4 regions of the Streptomyces sp. NPDC090083 genome follow, and region 1 is predicted to be linked to each of the others. Evidence: riboswitches for the same ligand, from Rfam matches in the RefSeq annotation. Region 1 holds a riboswitch; each other region holds the start of a gene.
The links. A riboswitch is a leader RNA that binds a small molecule or an ion and turns the genes downstream of it on or off. The one in region 1 is predicted to bind S-adenosylmethionine.
Positions count from the first base shown of each region.

Region 2: another riboswitch for S-adenosylmethionine. It lies ahead of ACIPTO_RS42325 (ABC transporter substrate-binding protein); the one in region 1 lies ahead of thrC (threonine synthase).
Region 3: another riboswitch for S-adenosylmethionine. It lies ahead of ACIPTO_RS24355 (aminotransferase class V-fold PLP-dependent enzyme); the one in region 1 lies ahead of thrC (threonine synthase).
Region 4: another riboswitch for S-adenosylmethionine. It lies ahead of ACIPTO_RS42395 (amino acid ABC transporter permease); the one in region 1 lies ahead of thrC (threonine synthase).

Region 1 covers NZ_JBIVED010000002.1:201,950-204,143, reverse strand. The annotation lists gene thrC (threonine synthase) at 1-1,087, opposite strand, end outside; SAM riboswitch class I at 1,103-1,242, opposite strand; gene ACIPTO_RS06725 (glucosyl-3-phosphoglycerate synthase) at 1,386-2,194, shown strand, end outside.
Region 2 covers NZ_JBIVED010000022.1:63,091-65,284, forward strand. The annotation lists gene ACIPTO_RS42325 (ABC transporter substrate-binding protein) at 1-1,218, opposite strand, end outside; SAM riboswitch class IV at 1,598-1,711, opposite strand; gene ACIPTO_RS42330 (LLM class F420-dependent oxidoreductase) at 1,963-2,194, opposite strand, start outside.
Region 3 covers NZ_JBIVED010000007.1:8,475-10,668, reverse strand. The annotation lists gene ACIPTO_RS24355 (aminotransferase class V-fold PLP-dependent enzyme) at 1-1,358, opposite strand, end outside; SAM riboswitch class IV at 1,523-1,639, opposite strand; gene trpD (anthranilate phosphoribosyltransferase) at 1,714-2,194, opposite strand, start outside.
Region 4 covers NZ_JBIVED010000022.1:79,683-81,876, reverse strand. The annotation lists gene ACIPTO_RS42400 (amino acid ABC transporter ATP-binding protein) at 1-173, opposite strand, end outside; gene ACIPTO_RS42395 (amino acid ABC transporter permease) at 170-1,150, opposite strand; SAM riboswitch class IV at 1,477-1,585, opposite strand; gene ACIPTO_RS42390 (glutathione S-transferase C-terminal domain-containing protein) at 1,662-2,194, opposite strand, start outside.

The DNA of each region.
Region 1 (2,194 bases):
AGATCCCCTCGGTCCGGGCGAGCAGCTTGATCGCGTCGACGACCTGCTCGTCGTCGACGTCCTCGACCGCCCCGCCGGTCCGCCGGGCGATGTCCAGCACATAGGGACCGTCCGCGGGGTTCCCGATCGCCAGCGACTTGGCGATCGTGTCCGGCTTCTGCGGCCGGACGACGTCGTGGCCCGCCTTGTAGGCGACGGAGACCGGCGAGCACCCTTCCGCCTGCGCCCCGAAGATCTTGTACGGCCTGTCCTCGACGAGCCCGAGCCTGATCAGCTCCTGGAGCCCCTTGTCGATCTTCGTGAGCTGCGAGCCGGAGGCGATGGGAACCACGAGCTGGTCCGGGATCCTCCACCCCAGCTGCTCGCAGATCTCGTACGCGAGGGTCTTGGAGCCCTCCGCGTAGTACGGCCGCAGGTTGACGTTGACGAAGCCCCAGCCCTCGCCGGCCGGGTCGCCGATCAGCTCGGAGCAGAAGCGGTTCACCTCGTCGTAGTTGCCCTCGATGCCGACGAGTTCGCCGCCGTAGATCGCGGCCATCACGATCTTGCCCTGCTCCAGGTCGTGCGGGATGAACACGCAGGAGCGGAAGCCGGCCCGCGCGGCGGCGGCACCGACGGCGCCGGCGAGGTTGCCGGTGGAGGAGCAGGAGAGGGTGGTGAACCCGAAGGCGCGGGCCGCTTCGATCGCCTGCGCCACGACGCGGTCCTTGAAGGAGTGCGTCGGGTTGCCGGAGTCGTCCTTGACGAACAGCTTGCCCGCGTCGACGCCCAGTTCGCGGGCGAGGTTGTCGGCCTGGACGAGCTTGGTCCAGCCCGGGTTGATGTTCGGCTTGCCGGCCACGTCGGCGGGGACGGGCAGCAGGGGCGCGTACCGCCAGATGTTCGCGGGGCCCGCTTCGATGCGCTTGCGGAGTTCTTCGGTGTCGTAGGCCGAGAAGTCGTAGGCGATCTCCAGCGGGCCGAAACACTCCTCGCAGGCGAAGACCGGGCCGAGGGGGACGCGGTGGCCGCACTCGCGGCAGGACAGCGCCGCGGCGGGGCCGAGATCGACGGTGTTCGTGGTGCTTGCAACAGTCTGCGCAACCATGGAGGCGAGGCCCTTTCCTCATCTTCCTCACGACGCGTTTCGCCATGAGACGGATTTGGCACCTTCCCGAGCCGGGAGCCTCGCGTGCGCGAGAACCGACTGGAGGGTTGCCGGGGCTTCAACGGGCCGTATCCCTCTGCCCCTCTGGATGAGCGGTGTTCAGTTGTGTATGCATTTGTCTCACCGACGACCTCGGACATGTAATGGTCATCAGCGTTGTTCAAGACTGTAACCGAAGGCCAGGACAGTTGAGTGAGCCGTCCGAACCGCGAGATGGAACGCAGAGGAGCCGCGCAACGTGCTGAAGGAAGTCGAGCACTGGCTGAGCACCCGCTCCTGGTCCCTGACGGACCGGCCGCTCCACAAGATCCTGGCCGCCAAGCACCGCACGGGCCAGACGGTCTCCGTCGTGCTGCCCGCGCTGAACGAGGAGGCGACGGTCGGCGAGATCGTCGCGATCATCCGTCACGACCTCATGCGGCAGGTCCCGCTCGTCGACGAGATCGTCGTCGTCGACTCCGGGTCCACCGACCGCACCTCCGAGGTGGCCGCCGCGGCGGGCGCCCGGGTCGTGCACCGTGACGACATCCTGCCCCGCATCCCCGCCGTGCCCGGCAAGGGCGAGGTGCTGTGGCGGTCGCTGCTGGTGACGAGCGGCGACATCGTCGCGTTCGTGGACGCGGACCTGAGGGAGTTCTCCTCGGACTTCGTCACCGGGATCGTGGGCCCGCTGCTCACCGACCCCGGCGTCGACCTCGTCAAGGCGATGTACGACCGGCCGCTCGGCACGGAGCCGGGTCCGCCCGCCTCCGGCCGGAGGGCAGGACAGGGCGGCCGGGTCACCGAGCTGATGGCCCGCCCGCTGCTGAACATGCACTGGCCTCAGCTGGCCGGTTTCGTGCAGCCGCTCGGCGGCGAGTACGCGGCCCGCCGCTCGCTGCTGGAACAGCTGCCGTTCCCGGTCGGGTACGGCGTCGAACTGGGCATGCTGGTCGACGCGCTGCACCTGGTGGGCCTCGACGCCCTCGCCCAGGTCGACGTCGGCGTCCGCAAGCACCGGCACCAGGACGGGCAGGCCCTGGGCCGGATGGCCGCGCAGATCTACCG
Region 2 (2,194 bases), on a different contig from region 1:
CAGCTCCAGAGCGGGCTGGTTGGTGGCCGAGTTCGGGAACCACTTGACGGTCAGGGTCAGCTTCTTGCCGTCCTTGGCGCGGATGCCGTCGCCGCCGGTCTTCCAACCGGCCGCGTCCAGAAGGGACTTGGCCTTGGCCGCGTCGAAGCCCAGACCGGACGAGAGGTCGGTGTAGTCGGGCGTGGTGTGCGCCAGGACGCTGGTCGCCGCCTGGGTTCCGGTGGGGAAGACGGTGTCGGCGATCTGCTGCCGGTCGATGGCGAACAGGATTGCCTGCCGCACCCTGGCGTCCTTGAGAGCCGGGCGGGAGTTGTTGAGGCCGAGGCCGAACACCACACCGGGGTTGGCGCGCCGCAGGAGGGTGACCTGACCGCCCTTGAGCGCCGCCTCGTTCGCCTTGCCGACGCTGCTGATAGCGTCCACTTGGCCGGACTGAAGGCTGCCCGCACGCACACCCGCCTCGGGCACGACCTTGAACACCAGCTTGTCCAGGTACGCCTCGCCCTTCTTGCTCCACAGCGAGGAACCCCAGGCGTAGCCGGTGCGCTTGGCCAGGGTGATCGACTGGTTCTGCACGTACTGCTTCAGCACGAAGGGCCCGGACCCGACCACCCCGTCGCTGCACTTCTGCTGTGGGGTCTTCTTGACGCTCGCCGACGACTCGATGCCCAGCGAGTGGGTCGAAGTGGCCTGCAGGAACTGGGCGTTGGGCTGGCTGAAAGTCACCTTCACGGTGAGCGGATCGACGACCGTGGTGCTCTTGACGCCGCTGAGGTAGCCCTCGGCGAGGGTCCCCAGGGCGCCGAGCTTCGGCACCGCGTCGAAGTTGTCCTTGACCACCTGCGCGGTCAGCTTGGAACCGTCGCTGAAGGTGACACCGGAGCGCAGGTGGAAGGTGAACGTCGTGGCGTTGGAGCTGACGTCCCAGCTCTTCGCCAGCCACGGCACGATCTTGCCGGTACTGGGGTCCTGGTCGGTGAGGGAGTCCACGACCTGGCGCACCGAGTAGATCGTCTCGTTGCTGCCGACCTGCTGCGGGTCCACGCAACCGGAGTCGGAGCCGACCGCGAAGGTCAGAGTGCCGCCGGACTTGGGCTGTCCGGAGGCGCCCTCGGAATCACCGCCGCCGGACCCGCAGGCGGTCAGCAGAACACTGGTGGTCAGCAGGGCGGTCAGCGCCGCCCACTGGGAGGTTCTGACATCGGAAAGTGCAGTCACGGAGGGCTTCTCCTACTCGTGTCACCAGGCACGGGCGTGGTAAAGGGCACAGCCGTGCGTGGGCATGCGGTCCCGGTCGGCGCGACGCCAGTGCCGGGGAGCGCTGTGCAGACGGGGATCGGAAAGGAACGGGACAAAAAATGGGATCAAGAACAGACGAGGTCATCGGACACAGGCGGGCGCGGCGACAGCAGTGCCGTACCCGCGGCCTGCGGCGGGAAGGTTCGTCAGGCCTGACAGAGGCAGCTGGTGGAGCGCTTGAGATCGATGTGACGCCGACGCGCGAGGCGGGAGAACACGGTGGCGCCGACGTAGCGAGCGCTGAGGTCACCACCGTGCCGCATATCGGTCCTCCACATGATCCGGCTCCGGTCACGGAGCCACGCGCTTGCGGGGATCATCGGCGATCCCGCCGGGCTTTCACCTGGAGCACCCCACCGCGTGGGAGGGTTGCCGGTCAGCGAGCCAGGGCTTGATGCTGACACTCAATGCCGTTCGTGATCGTACGGAGTGGTTCTGTCGTACGTCAATGGCGGAAAACGATGCTCTGCGGGGGCAGTCGGGCCGTGGATCGGGATCGAGTCCGGCTCAGGAACCGCCGCGCTCGCGGTGAATCTTCACCAACGCAGCCAGGTTTCGGTGAAGGCCTGGAGGTCCGTGATGGTGGCCTCGGTGGTCATGAGGAATCTCCTTCGTCACGGGGTGCGGGGGCAGGGCTACGACATGTCGGGCCAACAGCTCTGCTCAACCGGCCAGTTCGCCGAGGAGCTGCCAGGTGCGGCGGCGGTCCGCCTCTCCTGCGATCTCGGTGCCCGAGAACACGACCTCGGTGGCACCGGCGTCGCGGTAACGGCGTACTTCGGCCTCGACCGTCTTCTCGTCGCCGATCACGGCCAGGTCGGCGGCCCGTCGGCCGCCGGAGAGCTCGATGACCCGGGCGTAGGACGGGATCTGCTCGTAGAACGCGAGGTTCTCG
Region 3 (2,194 bases), on a different contig from region 1:
GCCGCCGGGACGCAGCGGCCGTTCTCGGTGCGGTAGTTCCACTTGGCGCCGTCGGTCACCAGTTCCCGCACCGCCGTCACGAAACGCTCCACGTGCTCGTCCGGGGTGCCCGCGCCGAAGCTGACCCGGATCGCGTTGAGGGACTTCTCGCCGGGGGCCGCCTCCGGGGCACCGCATTCGCCCTGGGCCCCGGGGTCGGTGCCCAGCAGGGTGCGGAGCAGGGGGTGGGCGCAGAAGAGGCCGTCCCTCACTCCGATGCCGTACTCGGCGGAGAGGGCGGCGGCGAAGTGGGAGCTGTTCCAGCCGTCGACGACGAACGAGATGACGCCGACCCGCGGGGCGTCGTCGCCGAACAGCGACAGGACCCTGACCTCGGGGACCTCGGCCAGGCCCGCCCGCACCTGCGCGATCAGGTGCTGCTCGCGGGCGACCAGGGTGTCGAGACCGGCCTCGGTGAGCGCCTTGCAGGCCGACGCGATGGAGTAGGCGCCGATGACGTTCGGGGAGCCCGCCTCGTGCCGGGCGGCACTGTCGTGCCACTCCACGTCCACTCCCCCGTCCTCGCGCCGCGTGACCTTGCGGCTGGCGCCGCCGCCCGCGAGGTAGGGGTCGGCGGCCCGGAGCCAGTCGGCCCGGCCGGCGAGGACGCCCGAGCCGAAGGGGGCGTAGAGCTTGTGGCCGGAGAAGGCGATCCAGTCGACGTCGAGGTCCCGCACGGAGACCGGGTGGTGCGGGGCGAGCTGGGCCGCGTCCAGGACGATCCGGGCGCCGTGGGCGTGCGCGGCGGCGGCCAGCTCGCGGACCGGCCACAGCTCGCCGGTGACGTTCGAGGCGCCGGTGACACAGACCAGGGCCGGGCCGTGCGGGTCGCGGGCGGCGAGGGCCCGCTCCAGGGTCTCGACGGCCTGGCCCGGGGTGCGCGGGGCGTCGAGGTAGGTGACCCGGGCGTCCTTCCAGGGCAGCAGCGAGGCGTGGTGCTCGGTCTCGAAGACGAAGACCTGGCAGTCGGCGGGGAGCACCGCGGCCAGCAGGTTGAGGGAGTCCGTCGTGGAGCGGGTGAAGATCAGCTGGTCGTCGGGGCGGCAGTCCAGGAACTCCTCGACCGTCCTGCGGGCGTTCTCGAACAGGTCGGTGGAGAGCTGCGAGAGGTAGCCGGCGCCGCGGTGCACGCTGCCGTAGTACGGGGCGTAGGCGGCGACGTCGTCCCAGACGCGCTGGAGGGCGGGGGCGCTGGCCGCGTAGTCGAGCGCCGCGTAGGTGACCTCGCCGCCCGTGACGAGCGGGACGGTGACATCCCGGCCGAGAACAGGCAGCGGGGCACAAAGGGTGCGGGCGGCGGCAACGGTGGTGACAGACATGGCGAACTCCCGTGAGAGGCAGGCGAATTCACTGCGCGAGCCGACACGGCTACGGCGCAGGAGAAGAAGAAGGGGGTATGCGGAGGCGGGGCTCGACGCCCTATCGCATTCGCTTGCTCACAGAGGGCTCCCTCGATGACCAGGACCCCTGGTGTCTTTCGAGGGGCCCGCGCTTGCCGCAGACCTCGCTGCCTACGGCCTGGTCTTCACCCGGGGCACCCCGCCACGGACGGAGGGTTGCCGGACAGTCGGCCGGGGCCTCATGACTGTCACTCATGACCTGATCGGAAAACCTACGCGAGGTGATCGTCGTCCCGCAACCCGTGTCCGGATCGCGGGACGACGACCCGCTAGGTCACGCGTTGCTCGCCGCCGCCCAGCGCTCCAGCGTGCGCTTCGCGGCCCCGGAGTCGATCGACTCCCGCGCCTTGTCCATCCCGGCCCGGATCCGGTCCGCCAGCGGCCCGTCCCCGGCCTCCAGCGCCACCAGGGCAGCCGCCGAGTTCAGCAGTACGGCGTCCCGCACCGGGCCCGTCTCGCCGTCCAGGAGGCGGCGGGCCACGTCCGCGTTGTACTCGGGGTCGGCACCGCGCAGGGCCTCCACCGGGACGAGTTCCAGGCCCACGTCCCGCGGATCGAAGGCCTCTTCGGTGACCTTGCCGTCGCGGACGTTCCAGACCCGGGAGGTGGCCGTGGTCGTCAGCTCGTCGAGGCCGTCGTCACCGCGGAACACCAGGGCGGAAGAGCCCCGTTCGGCCAGGACGCCCGCGATCAGCCCGGCCATGCGGGTGTCGAAGCAGCCGACCGCCGACGAGGTGACCTTCGCCGGATTGGTC
Region 4 (2,194 bases), on a different contig from region 1:
AGGGTGGACTTGCCGGAGCCCGACGGGCCGAGGATCACGGTGACTTCGCCCGGCCGCACGGTCAGGTCGACGCCGTCCAGGACCCGGTGGGCGCCGTACCACTTGTGCACGTCGTGCACCTCCACGGCGGCCGGGACGATCTCCGTCAGCGGTTCGATCGTGCGGGTGGTCATAGCGCGGTCTCCCGACGGATCCGGGCCCGCAGGTCGGTCAGGCCGGTGCGGAGCTGCTGGAACGGGGTGGGCGGCAGCGAGCGGGTGGCGCCGCGGGCGTAGTGCCGTTCGACGTAGAACTGGATGACGGACACCACGCTGGTCAGGATCAGGTACCAGACGGTGACGACCAGGAGCAGCGGCACGATGTCGCCGGGGTAGGTGGAGCCCATCGTCTGCGCGGAGCCGAACAGGTCGAGCAGCGAGACGTAGAAGACCAGCGAGGTGCTCTTGATCAGGCCGATCAGCTGGTTGACGTAGTTCGGGGTGATGGAGCGCAGTGCCTGCGGGAAGACGATCCTGCGGAACTGGTAGCGCCTCGGCAGGCCGAGGGCGGAGGCCGCCTCGTGCTGGCCCTGGTCGACGGAGAGGATGCCGCCGCGGACCACCTCGGCCGCGTACGCCGCCTCGTTGAGGCTGAGTCCGACGACGGCGACGGCCATGTCGGTGGCCAGCCTCGACTCGTCGAAGGAGAAGAAGGCGGGGCCGAAGGGGACGCCGATGCTGAGGGTCTTGTACAGGGCGCTGAAGTTGTAGAGGAAGATCAGCACCACGATGAGCGGGATCGACCGCAGTGCCCACACATAGGTCCAGCTCACGGCGCGCAGCACCGGGCTTCCCGAGAGCCGGGCCAGGGCCAGCAGGATGCCGCCCGCCAGGCCCAGCACGGCGCTGAGCGCGGCGACTTGGAGGGTGATGACGAGTCCGTCGAGGATCGTCGGGCGCAGGAACCAGTAGCCGAAGCGGTCCCACTGGTAGAACGAGTTGGTCGCCAGGCCGTGCACGAACTGGGCGACGACGACCAGCACGGCGAGCGTGGCGATCCAGCGGCCGGGTCGGCGCAGCGGCTGAACTCGCTGTGCTGTCAGGGTTTTTGACGGGGCGTCGGCGGGTGGCGCCGCGGCCAGGGACACGGTGGTGCCTGGGGGTTCACTCATGAGGGGCTCCGGCTGAATCTGACACCCCGGAAATCACCGTGGTACGCGACGGCGCGCAAGACGGCGAGGTTCCCGGGGGCTGGACGGACAACGGCACGCCGCGAGGGCGGCGTTCCTCAGGGAAGGCAGGTGATGCGGGGAGGTGTCAGCCCCGACATCGGGCACGGCCCGGTGCGGTACACAGTGCGCTGTTCACGCGCAGGAGATCGACGGCGCGGTCCTCGACGAGCGGGTTCGCGTACGGCAGTACGCAGCCCTGCGAACGGCACGTGGCCGTCCTCGAAGCTGCGTACATGGCGTCACCATCACTCTTCCGGCCCCGCAGGGCCTCGCGCTTACCGAAACGTCATCCGGTCCGGTCGTCACCTGGGGCACCCCACCGCGAGCGAGGGTTGCCGGTCAGCAAGCCAGGGCTTGTCGCTGACACTCATGACCGTTCTGGCTGTAGTTAAGACAAATGCCCGAACGAATGTCAACGCTGGTCCAACAGATGGAACGGCCAGGGCTGGTTCTAATGGGGCGCATGGGCCGCCCAGTCCAGGATCTGGAGGGCCGATCCGGCGGCCTCCAGCCCCCGGCACTGGGCGTGGTGGCGGCGGGCGATGCCGTCGAGGTCGAGATGGGTACCGAAGGCCGGATGGGCGGTCAGCCGTCGGGCGTAGGCCCACAGGGTGGGGTGATCGGCGATGCGCTGGACCACGCCCGCCTCAAGGTGGTTGCGGTGCACGGTGTCGAGTTGGACCAACGCCACCCACAACTCGACGTCCGCGGCCGTGACTTCGTCACGGATCAGGTAGGTGCGGCCGACGAGCCAGCGGTCGAGGGCGTCGAGGGTTTCCAGCAGCGGGGTAGGTGCGGTGTCACATCTCACCGACTCCCCAAAGACCGAGCCGGCCCGCTGCGCCGCATCCTCGATCCTCTCCGCACACATCAGCTCCACCGCCTCGATCTCCGACTCCGCGGCACACGGGTACAGCGCCAGCTGTTCGTTCCCAAACCGACGGGCCAAATCACGCAGGATATCCGGCGCGTGCGTGCTGACGA